2 regions of the Lactobacillus isalae genome follow, and region 2 is predicted to be linked to the other one. Evidence: predicted binding sites of a transcription regulator. Region 2 holds the regulator's gene; the other holds the start of a gene.
The links. The regulator HrcA, encoded in region 2, represses chaperone genes, less so after heat shock. The targets are predictions, from matches to a motif close to TTAGCACTCNNNNNNNNNGAGTGCTAA.
Positions count from the first base shown of each region.

Region 1: a site for HrcA is predicted at 4,405-4,431, ahead of groES (co-chaperone GroES). Genes of this name have one in related genera too.

Region 1 covers NZ_OX443569.1:48,551-64,762, reverse strand. Annotated here, with positions in the region: gene mutS (DNA mismatch repair protein MutS) at 1-155, opposite strand, end outside; gene QM512_RS00355 (ABC transporter ATP-binding protein) at 297-2,060, opposite strand; gene groL (chaperonin GroEL) at 2,331-3,962, opposite strand; gene groES (co-chaperone GroES) at 3,994-4,278, opposite strand; gene QM512_RS00340 (LiaF transmembrane domain-containing protein) at 4,888-5,646, opposite strand; gene QM512_RS00335 (LytTR family DNA-binding domain-containing protein) at 5,643-6,101, opposite strand; gene QM512_RS00330 (PTS sugar transporter subunit IIB) at 6,262-6,573, opposite strand; gene QM512_RS00325 (sialate O-acetylesterase) at 6,574-8,115, opposite strand; gene QM512_RS00320 (PTS sugar transporter subunit IIC) at 8,127-9,527, opposite strand; gene QM512_RS00315 (GntR family transcriptional regulator) at 9,642-10,352, opposite strand; gene QM512_RS00310 (LOG family protein) at 10,430-10,996, opposite strand; gene QM512_RS00305 (redox-sensing transcriptional repressor Rex) at 11,135-11,779, opposite strand; gene abc-f (ribosomal protection-like ABC-F family protein) at 11,947-13,878, shown strand; gene QM512_RS00295 (CoA transferase) at 13,937-15,124, opposite strand; gene QM512_RS00290 (bis(5'-nucleosyl)-tetraphosphatase) at 15,734-16,183, opposite strand; gene QM512_RS00285 (HhH-GDP family DNA glycosylase) at 16,202-16,212, opposite strand, start outside.
Region 2 covers NZ_OX443569.1:454,049-470,260, forward strand. Annotated here, with positions in the region: gene rimP (ribosome maturation factor RimP) at 1-368, shown strand, start outside; gene nusA (transcription termination factor NusA) at 388-1,608, shown strand; gene rnpM (RNase P modulator RnpM) at 1,619-1,915, shown strand; gene QM512_RS02150 (L7Ae/L30e/S12e/Gadd45 family ribosomal protein) at 1,918-2,229, shown strand; gene infB (translation initiation factor IF-2) at 2,234-4,879, shown strand; gene QM512_RS02160 (ribosome-binding factor A) at 4,910-5,281, shown strand; gene truB (tRNA pseudouridine(55) synthase TruB) at 5,321-6,214, shown strand; gene ribF (riboflavin biosynthesis protein RibF) at 6,227-7,165, shown strand; gene abc-f (ribosomal protection-like ABC-F family protein) at 7,428-8,933, shown strand; partial or broken gene QM512_RS02180 (GyrI-like domain-containing protein) at 8,951-9,576, shown strand; gene hrcA (heat-inducible transcriptional repressor HrcA) at 9,710-10,768, shown strand; gene grpE (nucleotide exchange factor GrpE) at 10,780-11,358, shown strand; gene dnaK (molecular chaperone DnaK) at 11,376-13,238, shown strand; gene dnaJ (molecular chaperone DnaJ) at 13,318-14,484, shown strand; gene lepA (translation elongation factor 4) at 14,628-16,212, shown strand, end outside.

The DNA.
Region 1 (16,212 bases), 410 kb from region 2:
GTTAGGGTTAATTCCAGAATTTGTGCACCTTTGATTGCATCATCTTCAAATAATTCATAGAAATCGCCCACACGATAAAACAAAAACGCATCGGGATATTGTTCCTTAATCTCGTAGTATTGCTTCATCATTGGTGTCGTATCTTTTTTTGCCATTCGTTACCAAATATCCTTTCTTCCAAAAACCTATGTTCTATTATAACGTAAAAACTGATAAAAAATCTTAACTGTTAAAACGCAAAAAAATTCTCCATGCCTGCTTGCATGAAGAATTTAATTATTTATCAAAATTTAATCTTACAGATATGCATCTTTCTGTAAGTCGTACATTTCTTTATATTTTGGATTAGTATGCAACAAATTATTATGCGTATCAAACCCGCTAATTTTTCCACTATCTAAAAATAGCACTTTATCAGCAAATCTAACTGCTGACAAGCGGTGAGTAACAAAGAAAATCGTCTTTTTATCATTTTCTTTCAAAAAGCGTTGATAAATTTCCGCTTCGCTCTTAGCATCTAAAGCTGCTGTGGGCTCATCTAAAAATTCAATATTCCCATTGGCATACAAGTCTCGTGCCAAAGCTACTTTTTGCCATTGACCACCGGACAAGTCAGTTCCATTTTCGAAATCCTTAGCCAGCATCGTATTCAGATTAAGATGATCATTAACTAATAAATCACCTAATCCAGCTGCTTTAAGAACATTATTTACCCTATCTTTATTGAATGAATATCCGGTAATCACGTTTTCTTTAAGCGTTAATTTAAAGCGAGAAAAATCTTGAAAAGTAGCTGATAGATTTTTATGCAAGTCGAAAATATTAATGTCTTTTAAATCATAGTTATCAACAGAAATTTTTCCATTAGTCGGGTCATAAAAACGCATTAATAATTTTACCAAAGTAGACTTTCCCGACCCATTTTCTCCAACAATTGCAACTTTTTCTCCACTTTTAACTGAGAAACTAACATTGTGCAAAATCTCAGTATCAGAAAATGGATAAGTGAAGGATAAATTCTTAACGTTAAGATTCTCGAAATCATCGGGGAAATTTTGCGTACCATTTTCAAAATTATCTTGATACTTAAGAAAATTAAAGTATTTTTCAATCCACAACAATGAGTCATATAGCAAACTACTATCTTCCACTACTCGCGCCATGCTAGTAGAAATATAGCCGATCACTGAAACAAACATCAATAAGACGCCAACTTCTAATGCACCTATTCTTACTGAATTAGTAAACCAATAAAAACCATAGCCAAACACTCCGACAGTTAATACAACAAACAGTGAACTAGTCGCAAGTTGCTTTTTACGAATTTGATTAACATCTCTTTTAGTTTGTTCAAATAAGCTTATATACTTTTCAATGATCTTTTGAAACATATTAAAAAGTCTAACTTCTTTAGCATCCCTGCGATCAAGCAATAGTCCACTGTAGTAGTGCAAATACCTAGCGTTCTTGCTTCTTTCAACCATTGTTTCAAATGACTGTTGTTGGATACGATAGTAAGAAATACTTTGTGGTACCATGACTACTAATAAAAGCAAAGCTAGCCACCAATTGTATCGTGCCAGATAAATTAACATAAAAGCTAGCGTTAGAAATGATTGCAAAACCGATACACCAAAAACAATTAAATTAACTGGACGCCAGCTTGCATCATCTCTGAGCATTTGTAAATCGTCAAAATACTTACTGTCATCAAAAATACTGATCGATTGTAAGTCCGCCGATTTTTTCATCAAGCTAATATTGATAAAACCTGTTAATTTATCAGTTAGAACTCCTTGAACCATTGTCGAAAGGGATGGTAAAAATTGTTGAAACGCAGTAGCTACAATCCAGACAATGATCATTTCCATAAATGGTGAATGATTAGTAACTTGATCAATTACCTTTTGCCCCGCTGCCACAGCAAGTAGAGGAATTACTGCTTGAAGCGGCGCAAGTAATAAGACACACGTGGCAACTAAAGGGGCTGATTTGAAGAACAGACGATAAGTTCTAGTTAATTCTTTGAAGTATTGGTTTAATTTTTGTAAATGTTTCATTTTGCCTCCTCGATGAACGGATTTAACAAAATGAAATTTAATTATTTTCCGTTCATCTATTATCTAGTGATTTGTATATTTTGATGTGCGTCTGATACTACCGTAATCATCTTTTCATCCTCCTAAATATAATATTTTTATTAAATTATATCATATAAACTTATTTTAAAATTAATCATTTAATAATTTATGCAAAAAAACATCTCGTAATCAATTAAATTACGAGATGTTTTTAGTCTATTTAATTATTAAATGTAACTAAATTCTAAATTACATTCCCATACCCATACCTGGGTTTGGAGCTGCAGGAGCTTGGTTCTTGTCATCTTCTGGAGCGTCAGCAACAACGGCTTCAGTAGTTAACAATAATGCAGCAATTGAAGCAGCATTTTGAAGTGCTGAACGAGTTACCTTAGTTGGGTCGATGATACCAGCCTTAACCATGTTTTCCCACTTGTTAGTTGCAGCATTGTAACCAACTTCTGGGTCTTCATGTTCTAAGTGGTCTAAGATAACAGCACCATCTTTACCAGCGTTTTCAGCAATTTGACGTACAGGAGCGCCTAAAGCTTTCATAACAATCTTAACACCAGTTTCTGCGTCTTCGCTGTCACCCTTAACAGTGCCTTGGATGGACTTCATAACATCAACTAATGCAGTACCACCACCAGCAACGTAACCTTCTTCAACAGCGGCACGGGTTGCATTCAAGGCATCTTCGATTCTGTACTTTCTTTCCTTTAATTCAGTTTCAGTAGCAGCACCAACCTTGATAACAGCAACACCACCAGCAAGTTTAGCAAGACGTTCTTGTAACTTCTCACGGTCAAAGTCTGAAGTAGTATCAGCAATTTGCTTCTTGATTTGGTCAACACGCTCTTCAATAGCTTCTTTAGAGCCAGCACCTTCAACAATAGTAGTTGAATCCTTAGTTACAGTAACCTTGCCAGCCTTACCTAATTGATCAATCTTAGTGTCTTTTAATTCAAGACCTAAGTCTGAAGAAATTACTGTACCACCAGTTAAGATAGCAATATCTTCAAGCATTGCCTTACGACGATCACCAAAGCCAGGAGCCTTAACAGCAACAACATTGAAAGTACCACGAATCTTGTTCAAAACAAGAGTTGGTAGAGCTTCACCATCAACATCGTCAGCAATGATTAACAAGCTCTTACCTTGTTGAACAATTTCTTGTAATAATGGCAAAATGTCTTGAATGTTAGAAATCTTCTTGTCAGTAATTAAGATGTAAGGATTGTCTAAGTCTGCTTCCATCTTATCATTATCAGTTACCATGTATTGTGATAAGTAACCACGATCGAATTGCATACCTTCAACTACTGAAAGTTCAGTATCAATACCCTTTGATTCTTCAATAGTGATAACACCATCGTGACCAACTTTTTCCATTGCATCTGCAATTAAGTTACCAACTTCAGTTGAAGCAGATGAAACAGAAGCAACTTGGGCAATTTCGTCTTTAGTACTTACCTTGTGACTAATCTTGTGCAATTCATCAACAGCTGCCTTAGTAGCAGTTTCAATACCACGGCGAATACCAACAGGGTTTGCACCAGCAGTAACGTTCTTCATACCTTCACGAACGATAGCTTGAGTTAAAACAGTAGCAGTAGTAGTACCGTCACCAGCAATATCGTTAGTCTTTTGTGCAGCTTCAGAAACAAGCTTTGCACCCATGTTTTCAAAGTGATCTTCTAAGTCAATACTCTTAGCAATAGTAACACCATCGTTAGTAATGTCAGGAGCACCATAACTCTTTTCCAAAACAACGTTTCTACCCTTAGGTCCCAAAGTTGTCTTAACAGTGTCTGCTAATTTATCAACACCCTTTAATAGTGAGTGTCTTGCATTTTCAGAAAATTTAATGTCTTTAGCCATATTTATATGCCACCTTTTATTTCAAATTTAATTACTTAACGACAGCTAATAAGTCGCTTTCACGAAGTACTAAATACTTTTCGCCTTCGTACTTCAAGTTAGTGCCAGAGTATTTATCAAAGAATACTGTTTCACCTTTTTCAACTGACATAGGAATTAAGTCGCCGTTTGCGTTGCGCTTACCAGTTCCTACAGCAATGATTTCGCCCATTTGAGGCTTTTCTTTAGCGTTAGAAGCCAGGACAATGCCTCCAACTTTTTCTTCTTCTTCGTCTTTAACTTTAACGATCACGCGATCACCAATTGGTTGTAACACGTTAGTCCCTCCTGTACATATTTAATCTATAATTACATTACTTAGCACTCATATATCATAAGTGCTAACTTACAATTACGATAGTACATTGTTTATAAAAGAAAAGCAAGTATTTAGACGTAAAAATTAGCACTTTTCTTACTCGAGTGCTAAAAAGTGCTAATTTACTTAGATATTTGTTTGAGGAGATGATGCCAATGGTGTAACACCTATTGCCTTGATTCTTGCTGAAAGGAAGTACACTTTGCTTGATGGTGGCCTTACTTGGCACTGTCATTGCTTTAGTCAGTCTCTTGGATTGTCTTGTTCTTGTTTTAATAAAACTTGCAAAAGATTTAACGGAGTTAGCAAAAGCTGTAAAACGACTGATAAAGGCTTTCCACGATTTGTGGAAGAAAAAATAGAGCAAACAAAAAAAAGCCGCTCCATAACTTTTGGTCGAGTTTGATAGCGACTTTTTAGTTTGCAATTAATCTTTACCACCGCACTTTTAGCGGCTTGTACTTTAGAGAGCTATTCCCAGTAGCTCTCTTTTTATGTACTACAAGTATTTGTTTACTACAAGTATTTTACAGCAAATTAATTTTTACTTCAAATTAGAGTTCTATTCTAAACTCTTTTAACGGTAATATCTCCCATATTAGCACGTCCTTGAAGCACTAGTATTGGACCATTTGTTGGTTGATCACCATCAATAGTGAAATCGACAAATTTCCGTTCAAGTCGATTATCAACTCGCCAAGAAGTTGGAATATAGAAATTCAGATCTCCCATCGACATATTAATATTAGCAATTACTTCATCCCCAGCAGGCTTAGCTGAATCAAGATATACATCAACATCCCCCATTGAAACATTCACAGTCACCGTTTCTAAATGTTGTGAATGAACATAACGTGCAGTAGAAGACATCTTTTCACTAATTACAATATTGTCACCACTATCTGAACTAGTTGTGTCCGAAAAAACATGCTCAGCCTTAAACTTATGTGGAGCCTTCAAGTCTGACCAATTAGCGTCAACCTTCTCGCCATTGATAATCACAGTCGGCTTCCAGCTTTTTTTGAAAATCAGTCTCAGCCCTCCCCAAATTAAAAATGCAGCTAAAAGCACTGTCCAAGGAACAATCTGTTCAATATGAAGTGGTTTTGCATAAATAATTAATAAGAATGCAATTGAAAAAATACTGCCTCCTAAACTTTTATTAACTAATGATGTAATCAAAGTTGCTCCAAAAACTACCGTCCAAAAAATTGCCCAAAAGCCTAATTCTAGTGGCATCAAGTGGAGCTGATCTAAAACTAAAAATGCAGCTGCCGCAAGCAAGCCTAATCCCCAAAGAACTCTTCCAAAACTGGCCTTTCTCATGATAATGCCCTTCTCTCTTTTAATCTCTCGTTCAAATCTCGGTAATATCTTCTAGAAACATAGACAGTTTTATACGAATCATGAAACTTAATCTGACAATTAGAAATCGACTTAGTAACAGCATAAATTTGATCTAAATTTAAAATTGTCGATTTCGATACTCGCATGAATTGTCCACTTAATAAGTTTTCTAGTTCATACAATTTGTACTTAACAAAATATGCATTCCTAGTTGTATGCGCCATTACTTGCTTAGCATCTGTTTCAAAAAAGAGAATATCGTTAATACTTAAATAATAGGAAGTATGGTCCATCATCCCTTCAATTTGATCAGGATGATCTGAATCCGCTTGAAGTTGATGATAAATTCTTTCTATTTCTGGTGTTAGTTGCCTAGCATGAATGGTTACCTCGGATTCTTTTTGATCTGGATCAAGTTCAAGCTTAACTTTCACAATTCTCACTTCCTTGTTTCATTTTCGATAATTATATTAAACATGGATGTAAGATTAAAATCTAGTGAAAGTAACCAAGTGGTCATTTTAAAGTTCTAAGCGGTCAAAAAAAGAAGTATGAATCAAGAGGGGGAATCTTGTTTCATACTTCTTTTAAGCTTTATCCCAGTAATCGCTCAGCTTGAGCAATTACATTTTTACCATTCATTGTGCCATAATCTTGCATACCAATAGCTTCTAATGGGATATGATGCTTATTAGCATCAGACTTAAGTTGATCTTCCATATACTTAATTTGTGGTCCAATCAAAATACAATCTGGTGCATCTTTTTCAATAATATCTTCTACTTGAGCTGCTGCAACAGCTTTAATTTCATATTCTTTTCCTTCTGCTTTAGCAGCTTCCTTCATCTTATTAACTAAAAGTGATGTTGAAAAACCGCCAGCACAAGAAAGTAAAATCTTTTTCATTTATAATGCCTTCTTTACACAATTAATTCTAAAAGGAGAAAGTGGATAATTTAGTTCATTATATAGACCAATATGATGAGAATAATTTTCATATGCATAACTTACTTCTTGAGGTAATTCATCTAAATCAATAATCAGCTTATTCTTCTGAAAATTATCACTACTTAACTTTATTTGTTCAACTTTTTTATCAAAATAACTAATCTTTAGATATGTCTCTTTTTCTAAATGTAGCCTTTGACAACGAACAACATTAAAAATTAATCTATATTTTTCACCTTTACTTTGAACTTCCATCTTATTCACATAAGGAGTTCCAGCATAATCATTGCCAGCAACGATTTTACCTAATCGCATCCCCATAATTTTTTTATTAGTAGGATGAATATTATGCTCTTCTCCGCCATCAATAAATGATATTAAATCAACTTGTGGAATTGTGCGTGCAACTTGTAATTGCGTTTGACGAATTTTAGCTCCTGAATCACCTGGATAATCTGCATATCCCGGTAATTGAATTAGTTTAACTGGTAACGATGGATCATGTATAGTTTGACGCCAAGTATGAAGTAAAAGAGGCAAAAGTTTATCATAATATTTTGCTCGATCTGTATCGTTTTCTCCTTGATACCAGATCATTTGATTAAATACGCCAAATTCAATTTGCTTAAGCATTGTTTCATTTAAACCACTTGGTCTAGTATACAAATCTGGACGATATGGTGGTGGCCAAGGGGTATGTCCAACGATATTTTTAGCTGTGCTTAAACTTGTATCAGGATGCATTTTTAGATACTTAGCCAGATCTTGATTATGCTTTTCTACTGTTAGATTATACGCTTTAGTTTCACGGTCAAAATCTTCCCAGCTTTTGCCTGCAATTGTTTCATAATACTTATCTAAAAAAGCCTTTTTTAATTCAGTTTCACCTGCTAAATCTGCTTCTTTAATCCAGACACTAGCTGACGTTCCGCCCTTAAAGCAATCTACAACTGCAAGAGGTTCTTTAATACCACTTTCCCGCAAAGCCATCATCATATAAAATCCAATTGCTGAAACCATTCCAGCATTATTTTCATTAATATGATGCCAACTTTCTAGCTGTAAATTCTTAGGTTTTACTTCACCGGTTTTAGAATTAATATAGTCAACTTGAGGAACGTTGTAATAATACAAATTCGGATATTTTCCTGACTTTAAATCGGAAGATATTTTTTGATAATGCTCTTCATCCTTTAATCGATATTCAATATTAGATTGACCACCTAATAAATATACACGTCCAAATTTTATATCAGAAATTGTCTGACTTTCATTATTACTTTTAACAATTAATTTTTTTACAGATGTTTCACTCACTGCTGTCAAAATAACTTGCCACATACCATGAGCATCACTCTTAGTTAAATAATTTTTTTGATCAAATTCAACTTCTACTGCTTGATTAGGGTCAATATATCCACCAACTTTAAAATCTTTATTGCGTGGAAAAACCATCCCGTCTTGAAAAATGTCTGCTAATAAATTTTGATTAAGTTTCATAGTTTTTCCTCTTAAGAATTAGCCCGATCCATCTCGTCCATGGCAATTCTCTCTGCGTTTAATTTGTTGTCAATTTTTACGAAAGGAATATAAAGTAGCGTTGTAACAGTTAGACAAATTGCTTGAACAATCACACCGCGAATATTCCCAGTATAAAGCAGGCCTGATAAAAGCGTTGGCACAGTCCATGGGACATTATTTACAATTGGTGCAATAAAACCAATTTTGGTGAAGAACAAACCAATATAGAAACCGATTGGTTGAGACAAAACAAATGGAATAAAGTAAATTGGATTCAAAACAATTGGTAAACCAAAAGTAATTGGTTCAGAAATATTAAAGATTGCTGGTAACAATGCAATCTTAGTAATCTTTCTAGCACCAACACGTTTCGAAGCGATCAAAATTGCTAGAACTGGTGAAAGTGAAAAAGTACCAGCAGCAATAGTTGAGAAATTCATGAATAAAGTTGAAAAAATATGGTGAGCTTGTCCCAACATATTTTGGGTGTCATTAATCGTCCAGGTCATTCCAAAGATTGCGCCCCAAATTGAACTTGGGTGAATACCAAACCATTGAAGTAAGCTCCAAGTAAATTGAGAAACAAAAGCAAACGCACCTGTTCTTGAAATTGCTAATGCTGGAGCCTGTAAAACTGATAAGAACAAAGCAGGCATTGTTTTTCCAGTACATGCAGTACTAATTCCAGTTAACACAATAAAAATACCTAAAGTAATTGAACCAGGAATTAATGAAGAAAAACTTTGTGCAACTGCTGGTGGAACGGAATCTGGCAATTTAATCGTAATATTCTTTTGAGCAATCTTGTTATAGATCCAAACTGCAAATCCACTAATTAAAATAGCAGCAAACACACCTTGAGTCCCTAAATATTGAGTATCAATATAGTTTAAAACATTGACCGTTTTCTTAGTGTTAGGAATCGCATATTGAAAATTCCAAGGAATACAAATGAAGAAAGCACCTAATCCAAACAAAACATCAGTCATGTGCTCCGCTTTATCCGTAAAGAATTTTCTTGAAACTTCATATGAGAAAATGACTACTAGCAATAAAGCAAAAATATTTAAAGTACCATTAGAAACTAAGGCAATTAAATTAGCAATTGTCTTTAAACCGTTATAAAAACCGCTTTGTTCCCAACTACTCCATGAGCCTGCGATTAGTTTTCCTAATCCTAAACCTTGTTTACCAAAGATCAGTCCATTCATTGGATCAATAATTACGTTTTGAATCATAATTGCAAAACCTGCAATCATAGTTGTGGCTGCAACAAGAACAAACGTATCACGTAAGGTTAACAACAACCTATTTCCAGAAATTTTTCCAGCGACTCTGACAAAGCCGTTTTGAAACTTTTTCCATCCAGATGATTTAGTAAAGTCTTTCATCTTTTTTCCTCTTCCCTTTATAGAAATCGCTTACATTTTTATATTAGTACATTTGTTATAACAAATCAATAGTTGATATAACAAAAAAAGACAATCAATTTTAAATGATTGTCTTTATAAGATTATTGCTTCTTTGATTGAAAACTTACTAATACGATAATATGTCTCATTCCATTCAAAAGGTTTGCCATTTTCTAAATAAGATTTTTGTAGCCACTTTAATAAAGGCTCCTTATCTTCAACCTTGTCTTGAACTTTATTTTTATTAACTAAGTCATTATCTGCATGTACTAAGGAAATATCACGAACTGCTTTTTTAGGGTTAAGACCAATTTTTTGGCTAATTAAAGGATAAATTGAACTTTCAAGCATTTCCATATTCATTCCTTGAATTATCTTAGCAGGAATGCAAATTTTTTGAAAAGCAACAACATCTTGCTTATTCAAAGCAGCTCTTCTAACTGTATAAACAATATCGTAAGGCTGAAGTTCTAGAGCCTTAGTAATTTTTTCATTAACTTGACCGACTTCAAAATCTGTTACTTTTAGCTTATATTTCTTTAAGTTAATTAATTCTAACCTATCTGAGTTAACCGCACTAGAAATTTCAGTATCTTTTACAAACGTACCAGCACCTTGTATACGATAAATTAAATCTTGTCTTTCTAGTTCGCTCAAAGCATTACGAATTGTGATTCTACTTACGTTATACGCATTTGCTAAATCAAACTCTTTTGGTAATTGATCGTTAGGATTATATTCTCCGGTTTTTATCTCATGCTTAATCTTATCTGCAATTAACAAATATTTCGGAATTTCTTTCACTTCTACTCACCACCTAATTTGTTATAACAAATCTAACTTGATTCTAGCATGAAATAATAGTTTCGTCACTTGTCTAATTAGTACTTGCGATAAGCAGGAGCCTGATAATTTTCCATAAACCGCAAAATTTTATCAAAATCAGTTTCAAAATAGACAGCATTTAAATAGATATTTTCTAAAAAATCATCCTGGTTCATACGCTTCAGCAACTTATCTAAATAATTATAAAAGCCAGCATAATTATAAAAAGCAACTGGTTTAGCATTATCGCCAATAGCAGTCCAGGAAATAGCCTGACTTATTTCCTCTAAAGTACCAATACTGCCAGGAAGAGCAACCATCCCATCAGCCAAGTTCATCATCGTATCTTTTCGCTTATCCATACTTGGAACTACACGAAAATCTTGTACCTTTTCATAAGCTGCTCCACGATCTTTTAATTCTTCAGTAATAATGCCGTGAACAATACCACCATTTTCTAAAACGCCGTCCGCAACTGCTCGCATCAAACCAAACTTACCGCCACCATAGACTAGCTCAATCTGGTGGTCTGCCATTTTTTGACCAAATCCATAAGCAGCCTTTGCGTATTCAGGACGATTACCTGACCGTGCGCCACAATAAACTGCAATCTTTTTAATCATTTTATCTACCTTATTTCTAAACTAAAAAAATTCTATGCTCATCTATCTTAAAATTATTTCCTATCTGATTACAAATAAAAGAGTACGAAAAATGCACAAGCCTAACTAAGCTTGTGCAAAACTCATATTAATAGTAAATTATTTTTTGTTCTTACCTTTATCTGAGTCTAAAAAGTAAATCAAGGTTTGAAGTTCGGTTGCCAAGTCGACATTTTGAACACGGACGCTTGAAGGTGCAGATAAACGAAGCGGCGTAAAGTTCATAATCCCTTTTATACCAGCATCAAACATTTCATTTGCAGTCTTTTGCGCTGCCGTTTGCGGTACACAAAGGATTGCAATCGTAATTTGTTGTTCACGAAGCTGTTTCTTCATTTCACTCATATCATAAACTGGCACACCTGACATAATTGTTCCAGTAATTTCAGGATTAATGTCAAAAGCGGCGCTAATTCTGATATTATTAGTACGCTTGAAGTTGTAATTCAAAAGCGCATGTCCCATATTACCAACACCTACTAAGGCAACGTTAGTTAAAGTATCTTGGTTCAAAATCTTTTTAAAGAAATTAAGCAAGTTCTTAACATCATACCCGTAGCCACGCTTACCTAAGGCACCAAAGTAAGAAAAATCACGACGAATTGAAGCACTGTCAACTTGAACTGCTTCAGCAAGTTCAGTTGAAGAAACTTTTTCTTTTCCTTCATCATTTAAAAAGATCAAATAGCGATAATACAGTGGCAAGCGTCTAGCAGTAGCCTTAGGAATCTTAATTTCATCCATTAAGAGGCCTCTTTCTTTTATAAAATACGAATGTGAAATATTTACTAATCAAACTAATAATAGGCATTCTTTAAGGATAAATCAAGAAACAATTTTCACAAAGATAATATTTTCATAAAATTTAAAACATTCACTATGTTAAAATAAGCACTAGGAGAAAAATAATTATGATTATTGCACAAGCTCAAGACCTCGAACAACGTTTTGGAGGCAATACTATCTTCAGTAACATTTCTTTCTCGGTTCCTGACAATGCCAGAATCGGTCTTGTCGGACCTAACGGAGCTGGGAAAACTACCTTATTAAAGATCATGACTGGTCAACAAGAACCAACGAGTGGTCAATTTACTATTAATAAGGGATTAAAAGTCGGCTACATCGCCCAGGAAAATGGTCTCGATGAAGACAAAACAATCTGGGATGAAATGCTTACTGTTTTTAATGATTTAATTGAAAAAAATAAAAAAATCACCAAAATGCAAGAGCAAATTGCCGACCATCCAGAAGATGAAGACTTGCTCAAGCGTTATGATCAATTAGCTTACAACTTTGAACAAGAAGGCGGCTTTACCTACCAAGCTGAAATTAAGAGTATTCTTAACGGATTTAATTTTAAGGAAAATACTTGGAATAAGGTAATTGGCACCCTTTCTGGCGGTGAAAAGACGAGACTTGCTTTTGTTAAATTGCTTTTGCAAAAGCCACCAGTATTATTACTTGACGAGCCTACTAACTACCTTGACTTAGACACTTTAGATTGGTTAGAAGCATTCTTGAAAAACTATCAAGGCGCAATTATTACTGTTTCTCACGACCAGTACTTCTTAGATCACTTAGCTAATCAAATTTTTGAATTAAACTTTGGCAAGCTGACTACTTTCAAGGGTAATTACAGCCAATACGTTAAAGAACGTGAATTGATGGATAGCCAGCAAGAAGCTGCTTATGAAAAGCAACAAGAAAAGATCAAAAAAGAAGAAGAATTCATCCAAAAGAACTTAGTTCGTGCTTCAACTACTAAACGTGCTCAAAGTAGACGTAAGGTTTTAGACAAGATGGAGCGAATTAAGCCACCTAAGCATAAACAAAAAGTTCGTATTAACTTCACTAGCGAACGTCCTTCTGGAAAAGAAGTACTAATCGCTAAGGATCTGACTATCGGCTATCCTGATAAAGTAATGGTTTCTGATATTGACTTCCAAGTTAATAAGAATGACCGTGTTGCTATTATCGGACCTAACGGAATTGGTAAGTCTACCCTACTCAAAACCATTATGAAAAAGCTAAAACCAAAAGATGGTTCAATTAAATATGGCGCAAGTTTAGACATTGGTTATTATGACCAAGAACTCCAAAGTTTAGATCCTTCAAAAACCGTTCTTGATACGATTTGGGACCGTCACAAGACAATGCCTGAAAAAGACGTTCGCTCTATTTTGGCTTCTTTCTTATTCACTGCCGAAGATATTGATAAAACAGTTGGTCAATTATCTGGTGGTCAAAAAGCTCGACTTACTCTAACTGTTTTGTCTCTTGAAAAAGACAATTTCTTATTAATGGACGAACCTACCAACCACTTAGATATTGAAGCTAAAGAAGTGCTTGAAGAAGCTTTAGATAATTACGACGGCACCCTGCTCTTTGTTTCTCACGACCGTTATTTCATTAATGAATTAGCTAACAAGATTATTTCTGTTCGCGACGGTCATGCTAAGATCTATAATGGTAATTATTCTTACTATTTAGATGAAAAGGCTAAGCAAGCTGCAGCTGCTCAAGAAGCGGAAGCACAAAAAGCAGAAACTGAAACTACTTCATCGGCTAGTCAAAATAAAGGTAAACTATCTTACCAAGAACAAAAGGCACGCGATTCTCAAAAGAGAAAACTAGAACGTGCAGTTAGCGATGCCGAGGCTAGAATTGAAAAATTAGAGGCAGAAGAACAAGAAATCCAAACTGAAATGGCAAATCCAGATATTGCCGCTTCATTTGAAAAGCTTGGACCACTACAAGAAAAATTATCTGCTGTTCAAGAGCAATTGGACCAGGCAAATAATGACTGGGAAAATGCCTTAGAAGCACTAGATGAATTTGAATAAAGTAAAAGATCAAGATTCTCAAAAAATAGAAAATCTTGATCTTTTTTCATGTTTATTTTTATTCAAATTCCTTACGAATCTGCTCACCTTGTTCGTCTAGTTTTGGTGCATCTTTTTGTAAACCATATGAATTCCAAGTTCCATATTTAAGTGGCGAACCTAAAACTTCATTACCATCGGGTAGCGTCTTAACCATCCCGCGCTCAATAATTTGATCAAGGCGTCTAGTCTTATCCACATTCAAAACTAAGCCAGCTGGCACCCCTGCTTTATGCAAAATTTCATCCCATTCTGCGGCAGTCCTAGTTTTAAGCACAGCTTGCATCGCATTCTTAACTTCTTGCCAGTTTTTCTCACGCAAATCATTTGTCTTAAAATCTGCTTGATTAATCCATTCTTCATGCCCTAATGCATTAGATAATAATCCCCATAAATGATCATTTCCACAACAAATGGCAATTGGCTGATCTTGACAATCAAAAGTATCAAACGGATACATATCAGGATGACGATTGCCAATTCTGTGTGGTACTTCATGTGGCCCAAGAGCAATCATTAGGTCTTGCACCATTAAAGAGAAGGTAGAATCTAGCATCGAAACATCTACAGTTGTACCCTTTCCTGTTCGCTCTCTTGCTACTAAGGCAGTGGTAATTGCACTATATCCCATAATTCCAGCAACAACATCAGAAACTGAAGTTCCAACACGTGTTGGCTTGCCGTTTGGTTCACCTGTAGCATCCATCAAACCAGAAACAGCTTGAATAATTGTGTCATAAGCTGCTTGTTTTGACCAAGGGCCATATTGTCCAAATCCAGAAACAGATGCAAAAATTAATTTAGGATACTTTTTCACCATTTCTTCTGGAGCAAAACCTAAACGCGCCATAACACCTGGACGGAAGTTTTCTACAACTATATCAGCCTTAGCAATCATGTTTTCGACTAAAGCATGATCTTTTGGATCTTTCAAATCTAAGGCAATTGATTCTTTTCCTGCATTGCAGATTCTGAAATATTCACTTGAACCATCCGCAATGTATGGTCCCATGTGTCGGGTATCATCCCCGGTTTTTCTCTCAATGTGGATTACTCGTGCACCTGCATCGGCAAGCATTCTTGTACAAGTTGGACCTGACAAGACATGAGTGAAGTCCACAACTAAGATCCCTGCTAATGGATATGGCTTATCCTTATCTAAATGAGGATTACTTGCTTCTAGCTTTGCATAATTTGGTTCTGACATTTTTATGTACACTTTCTTGTTTTAACTGTATTCAAGTCTTATTTTAGATAAAAATATGCGAAATAAAAAGCCATTTGATATCGACGGCTTTGAACTTGTCAAGATTTAAAGTAAATAATTCAGTAGAAGTAGTCCTTTTCTTCCTACTGGTGTATCTTATACAAAAATTTTTTTGTAGAATAACGTTAGGTTCAATATAACAGGTAGCTCCTGTTAGAACTTAGTGACTTTTTAGCATGGCTACACACCCCTCAAATAGTTTAAGTTACGGCGGTGGAAGCTTATGCATAATTGGGTAGACTGGAGAGTTAGACTGCCAAGTGATTTCTTTTGCTATTGCAGTAAGCATTATCTTAGGTGCTCTTGGTACTTGTGCCATACGTATTGCAAAAGCTTACGCAATAATAAAAAAAAGCTAATCACAAGGATTAGCTAGCAACACAGTCATACTTAAGTTACGATTGGAGTTAGTGAGTAGCAGTCACTAACTCCTTTGCTTTTGCTATTATATAATTTCTTTTAGTTATTGTCTACTTTTGAATTTTCTTATGCAGTTACTTCAAAACTAAAAAATAGAAATAAATTAAGGGGGGGAGACACCTTTTATTCCTAATAGTTAACTAAATAAGTATTGGCTTTTGCTAAAATCAAAGATAAATCTTCAAAACTAAATTCCTTAAAGTTTTGCTCTCTAATTCTTTTTTGCGCATCTTCATAGTTTAGCCAAGCAGTCTGCCTAATTTCACTTTCTTGATGTTTTATTTTCTGATCAGGATTGTATTTTGCTAAAAATAAAGTTACAGTCTTTTCAATTTCTGAAGTAACTTGATATGAATAACTTTCACCAAAATCAAAATTAAATTCAGGCTTTAAACCTACTTCTTCAAAAATTTCTCGTTTTGCAGCTTCTTGCGCTGTTTCTCCTGCTTCAAGATGTCCTTTTGAAAAAGCCCATGCACTCTTAAATTGCTTATAAGGCTGACTTTGAATTAATAAATATTGGATTTCGTTATTTTGCTTGCGCCAGATAATCGCGCCTGCTGAATGTTCATGTTTCATGATGTTCTCTCTTTAATATTACAATTCTT
Region 2 (16,212 bases):
TTCGCATTTATGTTGATCGTCGCCCAGGCGGAATTGATATTGAAGAGATCGCAAATTTAAGTGAATTGGTATCAGAAAAACTAGATGAATTAGATCCTGATCCTTTTCCTGAGCCGTATATTTTAGAGCTTTCATCTCCTGGTTTAGAGCGCCCAATCAAAAATGAAAAAGATTGGGAGCGCGCCAAAGGATCATACATTCATGTTAGTCTTTATCAAAAAATTGATGGTGAAAAGACTTTTGAAGGTACTTTAAAAGATCTCAATCAAGATCAGATCGTCTTAGAAGTAAAGATCAAAACACGACGCAAAGAAATAACAATCCCTAGAAATGTGATTGCATCTAGTCGCTTTGCAGTTGAATTTTAGAAAGGATGATCAAAAACTTATGTCTAAAGAAATGGTGGAAGCCTTTGCAACCTTAGAAAAAGAAAAAGGCATTAAGCAAGAAGTTATTGTTGATGCAATTAAGGCTGCTTTAGTCGCTGCATATAAAAAGAATTATAATCAAGCTCAAAATGTAGAAGTTGTTTTTGATGAAAAAAAGGGTAACTTCAAGGTTAACGCAATCAAGACAGTTGTAGATGAAGTTCAAGATAGCCGTCTTGAAGTAAGTCTTAAAGATGCTCTTGAGATTAACCGTGCTTATGAAGTTGGCGATGAGATTCGCTTTGAAGTAACACCTAAGGACTTTGGTCGTTTAGCTGCTCAAACTGCTAAGCAAGTAATCATGCAACGTTTACGTGAAGCTGAAAGAGAACACATTATTAGTGAATACTCTCAATATAAAGACGAGATTGTTACAGGTACAGTTGAAAGACGCGATAATCGCTTTGTTTATGTGAAAATTGGAAATGTAGAAGCTGTAATGCCTCATAACGATCAATTACCAGGTGAAAATTACAACCCTCAAGATAAGGTTCGTGTTTTAGTAACTAGAGTAGGTTCTGATTCAAAAGGAGCTCAAATTACTGTTTCTAGAACTGCACCTGATTTAGTAAAGCGTCTTTTTGAACAAGAAGTTCCAGAAGTTTATGATGGAACTGTTGAAATTGTATCAATTGCTCGCGAAGCTGGAGACAGAACTAAGATTGCTGTTAAGAGCAATGATCCAGATATTGATCCTGTTGGTACTCTCGTAGGACCAAAAGGTGCTCGTGTCCAAAATATTGTTAATGAATTGGGCGGAGAAAATATCGACGTTGTAAAATACGAAGAAAATCCATCTGACTTTATTGCTAATGCTTTAAATCCTGCAGAAGTAATTGCGGTTCAATTTAGCGGGGATGAAGACGATAAAAATGCCTTGGTAATTGTTCCTGATTATCAATTATCTTTAGCTATTGGTAAGCGTGGTCAAAACGTACGTCTTGCTGCTCGTTTAACTGGCTATAAGATTGACATTAAACCTGAATCTCAAGTTGAATTTGTTGATTCTGATGGTGATGACGTCGAAGCAGATCAAGATACTGATAATAACGAAGTATCAAGTGAAGAAACACCAGAATCTATTGCTGAACAAATTGAAGATGATCCAAGCGATGAATTTCCAAATGGAGAAGATGTAGATTCAGCTTTAGATGATGATGCAGATAAAGATGAGGAATAGGTGACTTTCTTTGAAAAAAAGAAAAATTCCAATGCGTAAGGACTTATTAACTAATACTATGCAACCTAAAAAAGAATTGGTACGTGTAGTTGTTGATAAAGACAAAAATATCTCGGTTGATCCAACTGGAAAGAAGTCAGGTAGAGGGGCTTATGTATCTTTAGAACCTGATAAAATTGCTCAAGCACAAAAGAATCAAGTTTTAGAAAAAAGCTTGGGTGTTAAAGTTTCAGCTGATTTTTATGATGACCTTTATGCATATGTTGATCATCAAAAAGCAAGAAAAGAATTGTTTGGTGATAAATAATTTTGCAAAACAAACAAAAAACTTTAAATTTACTTGGATTAGCACAAAAAGCTGATAAATTAGCAACTGGATTTGATGCAGTAAAAATATCTTTAAGTAAAAATCAAGCAAAATTGGTTTTTATTGGTAATGACGTTAGTCAAAATACTAAAGATAAAATTAATTTCCTTATGCGAAAAAAGGATATCCCACTAGTTGATATCTTTTCTAGTGCCGAAATAACGCAGGCTCTTGGAAAAGAAAGAAAACTAGTTTCCGTTACAGATCCAGGCTTCAGCAAGGCAATGATAAAGAATTTAAACGAAGGAGTGTGATTTGATGGCTAAAAAGCGTATTTATGAAGTAGCGAAAGAATTAGACATTGAAAACAAAATTGTTGTAAAAAAGGCACAAGATTTGGGTTTTGATGTAAAAAGCCACATGTCCTCCCTAGATGATAAGCAAGTTTCTAAGTTAGTAGATAGTTTTAAGTCTGCTAATAATACTAAGCCATCTACTGAAAAGGATTCTAAAAATTCAAGTCGTAAAGAAAAAACTAAAATAAAGGTTTCTGTAGGTGCAATTCGTCGCCGTGATAATAAAGATGATCGCGACAACCGTCACAGTAATAATAAACACAGAAACAATAAGTTTAAGAAGCAACAAAACGAACGTCGCGCTGGTGAAGAAAGAAAACAAAATTCTGCTAAGCCAGCAGCGCGTGATTTGTTAAGTAAATTTAAAAAGAAGCAAAGAGCTGAAGCTAGTGAATTAAATGCTCAGACCGAAGCTTCTCGCCGTAAATGGCATCAAGAACAAAATCCTCAAAGATCAAAGGTTAAAAAAGTGGAAAATACTCGTAAGCCAAAAGAAGAAAAACTCGAAGGAGCTGCAGCTGTAAAAGCTCGTGTTCAAGCTTCACAAAAACCAGTTGGTCCTAAGATTATTAAGCCATCCCCAGCAAGAAACAAGGCTAAGAGACCTACTGTAAAAAAGGTAGAACCTATTGCACCAGTTGTGCCAGCTCCTCAAAAAGAAGAAACCAAGCCAACTCGTAAAAAAGACTTTACTCGTAAGAAGCGTGAAGTTCCAGATTATGAACGTGAAAGAAGCGAACATTCTGATAAAGCACGTCGCCGTAGAAATAAGAAGAACAAACGCATTAATCAAAGTAAAGAAGTAAAGAAGCAACCAACCCAAAGAAAGGAACGTCCATTGCCAGAAACATTAGTTTATGAAGAAGGCATGAATGCTCAAGATTTAGGAAAACTTCTTCATAGAGAACCAGCAGAAATTGTTAAAAAACTATTTATGCTAGGTGTTATGACTAACCAAAACCAATCTTTAGATAAAGATACTATTGAACTATTAGCAGCTGAATATGGTATCGAAGCTGAAGAAAAGGTGCACGAAGATATTTCTGATATTGATACTTTGTACACTAAGGAAATGGAAGAATCAAAGGCTTCTAAGCATCAAGAAAAGCGTCCACCAGTTGTTACAATTATGGGACACGTTGACCATGGTAAAACCACTTTGCTTGATAGATTACGTCATACTAACGTATCTGAACATGAAGCTGGTGGTATTACTCAGAAGATTGGTGCTTACCAAGTAAGAATTGATGATCGTTTGATTACTTTCTTGGATACTCCAGGACACGCTGCCTTTTCTAACATGCGTGCTCGTGGTGCAGAGATTACTGATATTGTTATTCTTGTAGTTGCAGCTGATGATGGTGTAATGCCACAGACAATTGAAGCTATTGACCACGCCAAGAGCGCAGGTGTTCCAATTATTGTTGCAGTTAACAAGATTGATAAGCCAGGCGCAAACCCAGATCATGTTATGGAACAACTTATGAAATATGGTTTAGTTCCTGAAGATTGGGGTGGAGATACAATCTTTGTTAAGATTTCTGCAAAGACTGGTAAGAATGTTGAAGAATTATTACAAATGATCTTACTCCAAGCTGATGTTATGGAACTTAAGGCTGACCCAGATCAAAAAGCAATTGGTACTGTAATTGAAGCTCGTCTTGATAAAGGCCGTGGTTCAGTAGCCGATATCTTAGTTCAACAGGGTACATTAAAGGTCGGAGATCCAATTGTTGTTGGTGACACATTTGGTCGTGTTCGTGTTATGACTAACGACAAGGGACGCCGAGTTAAGAAGGCAACCCCATCTACTCCTGTTGAAATTACTGGTTTAAACGATGTTCCTGAAGCAGCTGATAAGTTAGTTGTCTTTGATGATGAAAAGACTGCTAGAAGCGTCGGTGAACAACGTGCCAAGAATGCCTTGGAAAAACAACGTGAAAATGTACAACATGTTACTTTGGACAACTTGTTTGATACAATGAAGAAAGAGAACATGAAGGAAGTTGACATTGTTCTTAAGGCTGATGTTCAGGGTTCTGCGGAAGCATTGCAACAATCTCTTGAAAAGATTGAAGTTGAAGGTGTAAGAGTTAATATTATTCACTCTGGTGTTGGTGCAATTAATGAATCTGATGTTACTTTAGCTGGTGCTTCAAATGCATTTATTGTTGGGTTTAATGTTAGACCAACTAATACTGCCAAGAGCCAAGCAGATACTGAAGGTGTAGATATTCGTCTCTACAACATCATTTACAAGGTTATGGATGATGTTGAAGCTGCCATGAAGGGTATGCTTGAACCAACATACGAGGAAAAGGTTACTGGAAACTTAACTGTTCGTGAAACTTGGAAGGTATCTAAGATTGGTACAATCGCTGGTGCTTTTGTTGACAATGGATATGTTACTAGAGACTCTGGCATCCGTGTAATTCGTGACGGTATTGTTAAGTATGATGGAAAAGTTGCATCTCTTAAGCGTTTCAAGGATGACGTTAAAGAAGTTAAACAAGGATTTGATTGTGGTATCACAATTGAAAACTTCAACGATATCAAGGTTGACGATCAACTTGAAGCATATGAAATGCAAGAGGTACCTGTTAAATAGGCATCTTTTTTCACAAAAAGGAGCTTAATTATGAAACATAGAATTGGTCGCGTAGAAGGCGAAATTTTACGTGAGTTAACTAAGATTTTACGTAAAGATATTCGTGATCCACGTTTGAGTGATCTTACTATCACAGCTGTAGAATGTACAAATGATTTATCATATGCAACTGTATACTACAGTTTGTTGACGGAAGATCCAGCAAAGGAAAAGGAAGTAGCTGAGGGACTTGATAAAGCAAAAGGAATGATGCGTCACTTGCTTGGTCAAACTTTGACTGTTTATAAAGTTCCTGAGTTAATTTTTAAACGTGATACTTCTGTTGCTTATGGTTCAAAGATTGATAATTTAATCAACCAAGTAAAGAAGCAAGATCAAGAACGTGAAAATAAAAATAAGTAAAAAGGCGCCGAAAGGCGTCTTTTATTTTGGAGATAGTATATGCTAAACGGAATTGTAGTAGTAAATAAACCACGCGGTGTAACGAGCAGTGATTGTGTTTATAAATTGAGAAAAATACTTCAAATTAGAAAAATTGGCCATGCTGGCACGCTTGATCCTGAAGTAAATGGTGTCTTGCCAATCGCAATCGGGCAAGCAACTAAATTAATTGAATTAATGCATGAAAAGCCAAAATCTTATATCGGAAGTGGAATGTTTGGTCGTGCTACTGATAGCTATGATTTAGATGGAAAAACAATTGCTGAGGAAAAAATCGTTACGCCATTTACGAGTAATCAAATTATTGATGGAATGAAAAAGTTAACTGGAAAACTTGAACAGGTGCCACCAATTTATTCGGCGGTAAGAGTAAACGGTAAAAGGCTATATGAGTATGCAAGAGAAAATATCCCGGTCGAACGTCCTAAAAGAAAAGTAAATGTTTATAACTATGAACTAACACAAGATCCAGAATATGATCCATTAGAAAAAACAGAAAGCTTTGATTTTGCAATACGTTGTTCTAAGGGAACGTATGTAAGATCTCTTGTGAATGATCTTGGAGAAGAATTAGGAGTACCAGCTGTAATGACTAGTCTCACTCGAACTAGCAGTTCAGGCTATGATTTAAGCCAGGCAGTAGATTTAGAAACAATTGAAGCAGAAAGAGATACTCCTGAAAAGTGGCTTCAGCCAATAGATAGTTTCTTCGTTGATTTACCTCAACTTCAAATATCACCGGACCAATTTAAACGAGTTTCAAATGGAGCAAGTATTAAATTAAATACTAGTTATGCTAAAGTTGCTTTAGTTTATAATGGTCGTATAAAGGCTATTTATCAGCGACAAGGAAAAATTTATCGCCCAGAAATGATGCTTTTAAAAAATGAATAGCGAGAGTAAAAGATGAAAGTAATAACCTTAGATTATCCGATTACTGCACCTATCACGAATAAAAAGGTAATCTTAACACTAGGTTTTTTTGATGGGGTGCATATTGGACATCAGAAACTTATTAAGGATGCTAAATTAATAGCAGAAGAAAAACAATTACCGCTAATGGTAATGACTTTTGATAAACATCCTAAAGAAATATATAAAAATGATCATAAATTTGTCTATTTAGAAACAGCCCATGAAAAAGAGCAAAAGATGAAAAAGCTGGGAGTAGACTATTTAGTTATTATCAAATTTACTAAAGAATTTAGTCAGCTTTCTCCTCAAGACTTTGTAGATCAAGTAATTATGAAACTCAATGCAGATACTGTGGTAGTTGGCTTTGATTATACCTATGGTCCAAAAGATATCGCTAATGTAGAGAATCTTCCTAAATTTGCACAAGACAGATTTCAAATCATGGTGGAGCCGAAGCAATCTATTGATAAGATTAAAGTTAGTTCTACTTATATTAGAAAGGCGATTCAGCATGGTAATGTTGAACTAGCTGCAGCCTTGCTTGGACAGCCTTATGAAACTTCCGGCATCATTGTTCATGGCTTTAGAAGAGGGCACAAAATAGGATTTCCAACTGCTAATCTTGAAATTTCGGGTGCAAAAGTTTTACCAGCTGAGGGAGTGTATGCAACTAAGGCTAAAATAAATGGAAAATGGCATGATGCTATGACTAGTGTTGGTTATAATGAAACTTTTAAAACAAACCACGGCTTAACAATTGAAACTAACATCTTCAATTTCGACGAAGAAGCCTATGGTAAGCCTTTAACTTTAGCTTGGTATAAATTTATGCGTTCAAATAAAAAATTCTCTGGAATAGAAGAATTGTCACGTCAATTAGATCAAGATAAACGAAATATTAAGCAATATTTCTATGACTTAGAAAAATAATTAATTAATTATCATTATCTTTTTATAGTTAATGTGATAAAATATTTTTATCAATTGAAATCTAATGAAAGAGGGTTACGCCATTGCGTTTTTAATCTTGCAAAATAGCATAGTTGAATTTTAATAATTATTTTCTCTTTTATGAGGAACGACTGTGCACTTTTGACAAGATTAAACGTAGATGGGATACCTTCTTTTTTTGCTTAACGAGGAGAAAGTCTACATTTGTCAAAAGTGTAGGCTTTTTTCGTGAGGTGATTACATGAGTAACATTAAGATTTCAAATCTTTCTTTTAAATATTCTGACAGTATTGAAAATATTTTTAATAATTTAAACTTAGACTTGGATAGCAGTTGGAAACTAGGACTTATTGGCAGAAATGGAAGAGGAAAAACAACTTTTTTGGATCTGTTACGAGGAAAATTACAGGGAACAGGAGCAATCCAATCTAAGCTTGAATTTAATTACTTTCCTCTTAATGTAAAAAACAAGGAACAATTGACTCTTTATGCTTTAGAAGAACAAGTTCAATTTGATCAATGGGAACTTGAGCTTGAGTTAAATTTAATGAAAGTAGACACTAATCTTATTTGGCAACCCTTTAATACTCTAAGCGGAGGAGAACAGACTAAAGTTTTATTAGCTCTATCTTTTATTAATAGGGATGCTTTTCCTCTTATTGATGAGCCAACTAATCATTTAGACGAAGAGTCACGAAAACAAGTAGTAGAATATTTGCATCATCATTCTAACGGCTATATTGTGGTTAGTCATGACCGAGAATTCTTAAATCAAATAACTGACCATATCCTTGCAATTGAAAATACAGAGATTCATTTATATCAAGGAAATTTTGCTAGTTATGAAGACACTAAAGAAAAACGAGATAAATTTAACCAACAGAGAAATGAGAAACTTCGTGGTCAAATTAAGACTCTAGATGAAAGTAGACAACGAATCAAGGGCTATTCTCTTCAATCAGAAAATAATAAAAAAGCTAGTGCGCATAAGAATGAAATTCATGCAGATATTAACAAGGGATTTTTTGGTCATAAGGCTGCTAAAATAATGAAAGGATCTAAGAATGTTGAAAGAAGAATGAACAAGGACATTCAAGACAGAAAAGGCTTGATGACCAATGTTGAATCTATACCAGATTTAGAGATGAATTTTCAGCCAAATTATCATTCGACTTTATTAGAAACACGGCATTTAGATCTGAAAGTTCAAGATAAAAATTTATTTAAAGATTTAAACTTAATTGTCGAAAATCAAGGAATTGTTTCTCTTGAAGGTAAAAACGGATCGGGAAAGTCTACTTTTTTAAAAAGCATTTTAAATAAAAGCGCAGATGTAAATTATCAAGGAATTTTAAGTTTAACTAGTGGCTTAAAAATTTCATATTTGCCACAAAATTTTGTTGAATATTCAGGCACTTTAGTAGAATTTGCTCACAAAGAGCATTTGTCTTATGAGCAGATGCTTAATATGCTTAAAAAAATGGGCTTTCCTAGAGAAAGTTTTCATACAAGAATTGAAGAAATGAGTATGGGACAGCAAAAGAGGGTTGCAATTGCCAAATCGCTTGTCGAAGATGCAGATTTTTATTTATGGGATGAGCCTGCTAACTACTTAGATGTATTTAACCAAGATCAATTAATCAATATTTTGAAAAAGACTAGGCCAGCGATGCTATTAGTAGAGCATGATGAGTATTTCATTAGTCAAGTTGCAAATAAAAGAATAAAATTAAATATAAAAGATTAGTTATAGAAAGAATAAAAATGGCATTTGACTATAAAAAGAATTCAAAGAACTTTATTTACCAAAAAAGCGACCTGAAATTATCAAGGTTCCCAAAATAAATTACATTGCGGTTGCAGGAAATGGCGATCCTAATCAAGAAGATGGAGCTTATAAAAAAGCTTTAGAGCTACTTTATGGACTTGCTTATAGGATCAAGATGAGCAAGAAGGGAGATCATAAAATTCCAGGCTATTTTGATTATGTTGTTCCTCCACTTGAAGGGCTGTGGTGGACAAAGGATAAAAAACAAGTTGATTATGCCCATAAAGAAAATTTCTCTTGGATGTCGATGATTAGAGTGCCTGACTTTGTTACATTAGAAGAATTTGATTGGGCAGTTAAGGCAGCTAGTGAAAAGAAAGAGAAAGATTTCTCACAAGTTAAGTTTTTTTCTTATGAGGAAGGACTTTGTGTTCAAGCCATGCATTGGGGCAGTTATGATGACGAGCCAGCAACAATAGAAAAAATGCATCAATTTGTTAAGAAAGAAAATTATCAGCTTGATATTCAAAATCCAAGATACCATCATGAAATATATTTAAGTGATCCAAGACGGACTAAAGTAGACCGGCGTAAGACTGTAATTAGGCTACCAATTAAGTAATCAGAAGCAAGCAATGAAGCTTGCTTTTTTGTTTAAATTTAATTAGCACTCGACTTGCACAATTGCTAAGTTATGGTATCATATTAATTGTTAGCACAAGAGAAAGAAGAGTGCTAATGATGGGGGCGAGAAAATGTTGACCGAACGGCAAGAACTTATTTTAAAGACTATTATTATGGACTTTACTCAGACACATGAGCCAGTAGGTTCCAAGACCGTGATGAATCAACTGCCTGTCAAGGTCTCAAGTGCAACAGTTCGAAATGAAATGGCGGCTTTGGAAGAACAGGGATTACTTGAAAAGACACACTCTTCAAGTGGTAGAATTCCTTCAACAGCTGGCTATCGCTACTACTTAGATCATTTGATTAATCCGGTAAAGATACCAGCATCCGTCTATAATCGAATTGTTTATCAATTAGATCAACCCTTTCAACAAGTTAATGAAATTGTACAAGAAGCTGCAAAGATTCTGTCTGATTTAACTAACTATACTGCTTTTGCTGCAGGACCTGAGACTCGTTCTGTTAAAGTAACGGGTTTTAGAATTGTTCCTCTTTCTAGTCATCAAGTAATGGCTATTTTAGTAACTGATGATGGTAACGTAAAGAATCAAATTTATACTTTACCTCATCATACTAATGGAGAAGAGATTGAAAAAGCAGTTAGATTGATTAATGATCAATTAGTTGGAAAATCGTTGAGTTCAATTAATGAGGTATTGCTTAAGAGAATTGCCGACCATCTTGTTGCTGGAGGATCAGCACCTGAAATTTTGGATTTGCTCCAAGATGTTATTAAGGATGCTGCAAGCGAGCAAATGTATGTCGATGGTCAGATCAATCTTTTAAGTAATTATGAAAATGATGATTTAACCAAAGTGAAATCACTCTATAAATTAATTGACCAAAATGATGCTATTTCAAGTTTAATTGGTTTTAATCCAGAAGATGGAATAAAGAATGATTCTAATTCAAAAGTTCAAGTTAAACTAGGGTCAGAATTACCGTCAGACTTACTTGAAGATTATAGTTTATTAACTGCACAATATAGTGTTGGTAAATATGGTAAAGGAACAATTGCACTACTAGGACCAACTAACATGCCATACTCGCAGATGATCGGATTACTCGAGTATTTTAGGAATGAACTAGCAAAGAAATTGTTAGATTATTATGGTAGATTTAAGTAAGGAGGTTAGCTGTGAGTAAAGAAGAGTTTCCGCATGAAAAAGATTTAAAAGACGAGGTGACCCCAGATAAGGCACCAAAGAAAGATCCAAAAGCAGCTCCGAAAGAGGAAGTTAAGGAAGATTCAACAAGAGATTATGAAAAAGAAATTGCTGAATTAAGTGCTAAGAATAAGGATCTTGAAGATAAATACTTACGTAGTGAAGCTGAGATTCAAAATATGCAGGCTCGTTATGCAAAAGAACGCGCTCAATTGATTAAATATGAGTCTCAAAGCCTAGCTAAAGAAGTTTTGCCAGCAATGGATAACTTAGAGCGTGCGTTAGCTGTTAAGGCAGATGACGAAGCTGCTAAGCAATTACAAAAAGGTGTTCAGATGACTCTTGATTCATTGATTAAATCAATGAAAGATCAAGGAATTACTGAGATTAAAGCCGAAGGCGAGACTTTTGATCCTTCACTTCATCAAGCTGTTCAAACTGTTGCAGCCGAAAATGATGATCAAAAGGATCACGTAGTTAAAGTTTTACAAAAAGGATATCAATATAAAGATAGAACATTAAGACCAGCAATGGTTGTAGTGGCTCAATAAGAAAGGAAGTTACATATATGTCAAAAGTTATTGGTATTGACTTAGGTACGACTAACTCAGCAGTTGCCGTACTTGAAGGTAAAGAACCTAAGATTATTACTAACCCAGAAGGTAACCGTACTACTCCTTCTGTAGTTGCTTTTAAGAATGGTGAAATTCAAGTTGGTGAAGTTGCCAAGCGTCAAGCTATCACTAACCCTAATACTATTGTTTCAATCAAGAGTCATATGGGTGAAGAAGGCTATAAAGTTAAGGTTGGCGACAAGGAATATACTCCACAAGAAATTTCAGCCTTTATTTTGCAATACATTAAGAAGTTTTCTGAAGATTACTTAGGTGAAAAGGTAACTGATGCAGTTATTACTGTTCCTGCTTACTTTAATGATGCACAACGTCAAGCTACTAAAGATGCTGGTAAAATTGCTGGCTTAAATGTTCAAAGAATTATCAATGAACCAACTGCTTCAGCTTTAGCATATGGCCTTGATAAAGATGAAAATGATGAAAAAGTTTTAGTATACGACCTTGGTGGTGGTACTTTCGACGTTTCCATCTTGCAATTGGGTGATGGTGTCTTCCAAGTATTATCAACTAATGGTGATACTCACCTTGGTGGTGATGACTTTGATAAGAGAATTATGGATTGGTTAATCCAAAACTTTAAGGAAGAAAATGGTGTTGACTTATCTAACGATAAGATGGCACTACAACGTTTAAAGGATGCTGCTGAAAAGGCTAAGAAAGACTTATCTGGCGTTTCATCAACTCACATTTCACTTCCATTTATTTCTGCTGGAGAAGCTGGTCCACTTCACCTTGAAGCTGACTTAACTCGTGCTAAGTTTGATGAATTGACTGATGACTTAGTTCAAAAGACTAAGGTTGCTTTTGACAATGCATTAAGTGATGCTGGATTGAGCGTAAACGATATTGACAAAGTTATTTTAAATGGTGGTTCAACTCGTATTCCTGCAGTTCAAAAAGCTGTTAAGGAATGGGCTGGTAAAGAACCTGACCACTCAATTAACCCTGATGAAGCTGTTGCCTTAGGTGCAGCCATTCAAGGTGGTGTTATTTCTGGTGATGTTAAGGACATCGTTTTACTTGATGTTACCCCATTATCACTTGGTATTGAAACAATGGGTGGTGTTTTCACTAAGCTAATCGATAGAAACACTACTATCCCAACTTCAAAGAGTCAAATCTTCTCAACTGCAGCAGATAATCAACCAGCTGTTGATGTTCACGTTCTTCAAGGTGAACGTCCAATGGCAGCAGATGACAAGACTTTAGGACGTTTTGAATTAACTGATATTCCACCAGCACCACGTGGTGTTCCACAAATTCAAGTTACTTTCGATATCGACAAGAACGGTATTGTAAATGTTTCTGCTAAGGATATGGGTACTGGTAAGGAACAAAAGATTACCATTAAGAGTTCTTCCGGCTTATCAGACGAAGAAATCAAGAAGATGCAAAAAGATGCTGAAGAGCATGCTGAAGAAGACAAGAAACGTAAGGAAGAAGTTGATTTACGTAATGAAGTAGATCAATTAATCTTTACTACTGAAAAGACTTTGAAGGAAACTAAGGGTAAAGTTCCTGAAACTGAAACCAAGAATGTTCAAGATGCTTTAGATGCTTTGAAGAAAGCTCAAAAAGATAACAACTTGGATGAAATGAAAGAAAAGAAGGAAGCTTTATCAAAGGCTGCTCAAGATTTAGCTGTTAAACTTTACCAACAAAATGGCGGTGCTCAAGGTGCTGCTGGTCAAGCTGGACCTCAAGGTGGTCAACCAAACAATGATAATGGCTCAAACAACGGTCAAGGTGGTTCAACTGTTGATGGAGACTTTCATAAGGTAGACCCTGACAAGTAAAAAGATTTATAATTAAATCAAACAAGAAAAGAACTGCGTGATTGTAGTTCTTTTCTTTTATGAATGAAGGAGTTTTCAGATGGCACAACGTGATTATTATGATGTGCTGGGTGTTGATAAGAATGCTAGTGAAAGTGACATTAACAAGGCTTACCGTAAGCTGGCAAAAAAATATCACCCAGACTTAAACCATGAACCTGGCGCTGAAGAAAAATATAAAGAAGTAAATGAAGCATACGAGGTTCTGCATGATAAGCAAAAAAGGGCTCAATATGACCAGTTTGGTCAAGCAGGTGTAAATGGTCAAGGCGGCTTTGGCGGTCAAGGTTTTGGCGGCTTTGGCGGCCAAGGTGGTTACTCATCTCAAGGCTTTGGCGATTTTGGTGATATTTTTGGTGATATCTTTGGCTCAGCATTTGGTGGTGGTAGAAGTCGAGTAGATCCTACTGCACCTCAAAAGGGTCAAGATTTAGATTATACAATGACAATTGACTTTATGGATGCAATCAAGGGTAAGAAGACAGATATTACTTACACTAGAAGTGAAGTTTGTCCAACCTGTGAGGGGTCCGGTGCTGAAAAGGGAACTCATCCAATTACTTGTGATAAATGTCACGGTACCGGTGTTATGACTGTAACTCGTCAAACTCCACTTGGCGTTATCCAACAACAGACTACTTGTGACAAGTGTGATGGACGTGGTTCAATTATTGAGCATCCATGCCAAACATGCCATGGTCAAGGCACAGTCGATAAAAAGCAAACTCTTGAAGTTAAGGTCCCAGCTGGTATTGACAATGGTCAACAAATTCGTTTGAGCGGTCAAGGCGAAGCTGGTAAGAATGGTGGACCTTACGGGGACTTATATATTGTCTTTAGAGTTAAACCAAGTAAAGAATTTAGAAGAAATGGCACTACTATTTATAGTGATGCTCCAATTTCTTTTGCTCAAGCTGCTTTAGGTGATAAGATCCGCGTAAATACTGTTCACGGACCAGTTGATTTGACTATTCCAGCTGGTACTCAACCTAATACTAACTTCAAGTTACGTGGTCAAGGTGTTCCTAAGATTAATGGTACTGGTAACGGGGACCAAGAAGTAACGGTTAAGGTTGTCATTCCAAAGAAGATTAATGATAAGCAAAAAGAAGCTTTAGTTGATTATGTTAAAGCCGGTGGTGGCAATATTTCTCCTCAAGAGAAGAACTTTTTCGAACGTTTAAAAGATAAATTAAACGGAGAATAGTAATAAAACGTATATCTCTAAGATGATGATGGGATATACGTTTTATTTGTATGATAATAATCTATCTTCTGAAAATATTGCATTAAGAATTTTATCTAGTACCCAGCCTTTGATATAATTAATAAAGCGAAAAAGGTGAGAACATGGATATAAAAAAATTACAAGACTATCAAAAACATATTCGAAATTTTTCAATCGTTGCTCATATCGATCATGGTAAGTCAACGATTGCAGACCGTATCTTGGAGCTAACGGATACTGTATCTGAACGTCAAATGAAGAATCAATTACTTGATGATATGCCACTAGAACGTCAGCGTGGTATTACTATTAAGCTTAATTCTGTTGAAGTAAAATATCATGCTAAAGATGGTGAAACATATATTTTTCACTTAATTGATACCCCAGGACACGTAGACTTTTCTTATGAGGTTTCGCGTTCTTTGGCAGCTTGTGAAGGAGCTCTTTTAGTAGTCGATGCAACTCAAGGTGTTCAAGCGCAAACCTTAGCTAATACTTATTTAGCAATTGACGATGATTTAGAGATTTTACCAGTTATTAATAAGATTGACTTACCTTCAGCTGATCCTGAAATGTGTAAGAATGAAATCGAAGAGATGATTGGACTTGATGCGTCAGATGCAGTTGAAGTTTCTGGTAAAACTGGACAAGGTATTCCAGAATTGCTTGAAGAAATTGTCCAAAAAGTTCCTGCTCCAAGTGGTGACTTAAATGCTCCGTTAAAGGCATTGATTTTCGATTCAAAATATGATGATTATCGCGGTGTTGTTTTATCTGTTCGAATTGAAGAAGGAACTGTAAAGCCTGGCGATAAAATTCGAATTATGAATACTGGAAAAGAATTTGAAGTAACAGAAGTTGGTGTTTCAAGTCCACATCCAGTTAAAAAAGACATGCTTATTGCTGGGGATGTTGGATATTTAACGGCAAATATTAAGTCTGTTCGTGAAACTCGTGTTGGTGATACGATTACAAGTGCTGAAAATCCAACTGAAAAGCCACTTCCTGGTTATCGTCAAATTCCACCTATGGTTTATTCTGGTATGTATCCAGTTGATAACCAAAAATATGATGATCTAAAAGAAGCTTTGCAAAAACTTCAATTGAACGATGCAGCCTTAGAATTTGAACCTGAAACTTCGCAAGCTCTAGGCTTTGGATTTCGTTGCGGATTCTTAGGATTACTTCACATGGATGTTGTTCAAGAACGACTTGAGCAAGAATTTGGTATGGATTTAATCATGACTGCACCAAGTGTGGATTACCATGCAATTATGAATGATGGTTCAACTAAGTTGATTGATAATCCTGCTGACTTGCCAGACGCTGGCGAATATAAAGAAGTTCAAGAACCTTATGTTAAGGCAGAAGTGATGGTGCCAAATGACTTTGTTGGTCCGGTAATGGAGCTATGCCAACGAAAACGCGGAGAATTTGTAACCATGGATTATTTAGACAAATACCGTGTTAATGTTATTTACAATATGCCATTAGCAGAAATTATTTATGATTTCTTTGATGAGTTGAAGTCTTCAACTAAAGGCTATGCTTCTCTGGATTATGAGATAACTGGTTATCGTGCAACCGACTTAGTTAAAATTGATATGCTCCTTAACAAGGAACCAATTGATGCTCTTAGTTTCATTGCTCACCGTGAGGAAGCACAAAATCGTGCTCGTCAGATGACAACAATGCTTAAGAAACTGA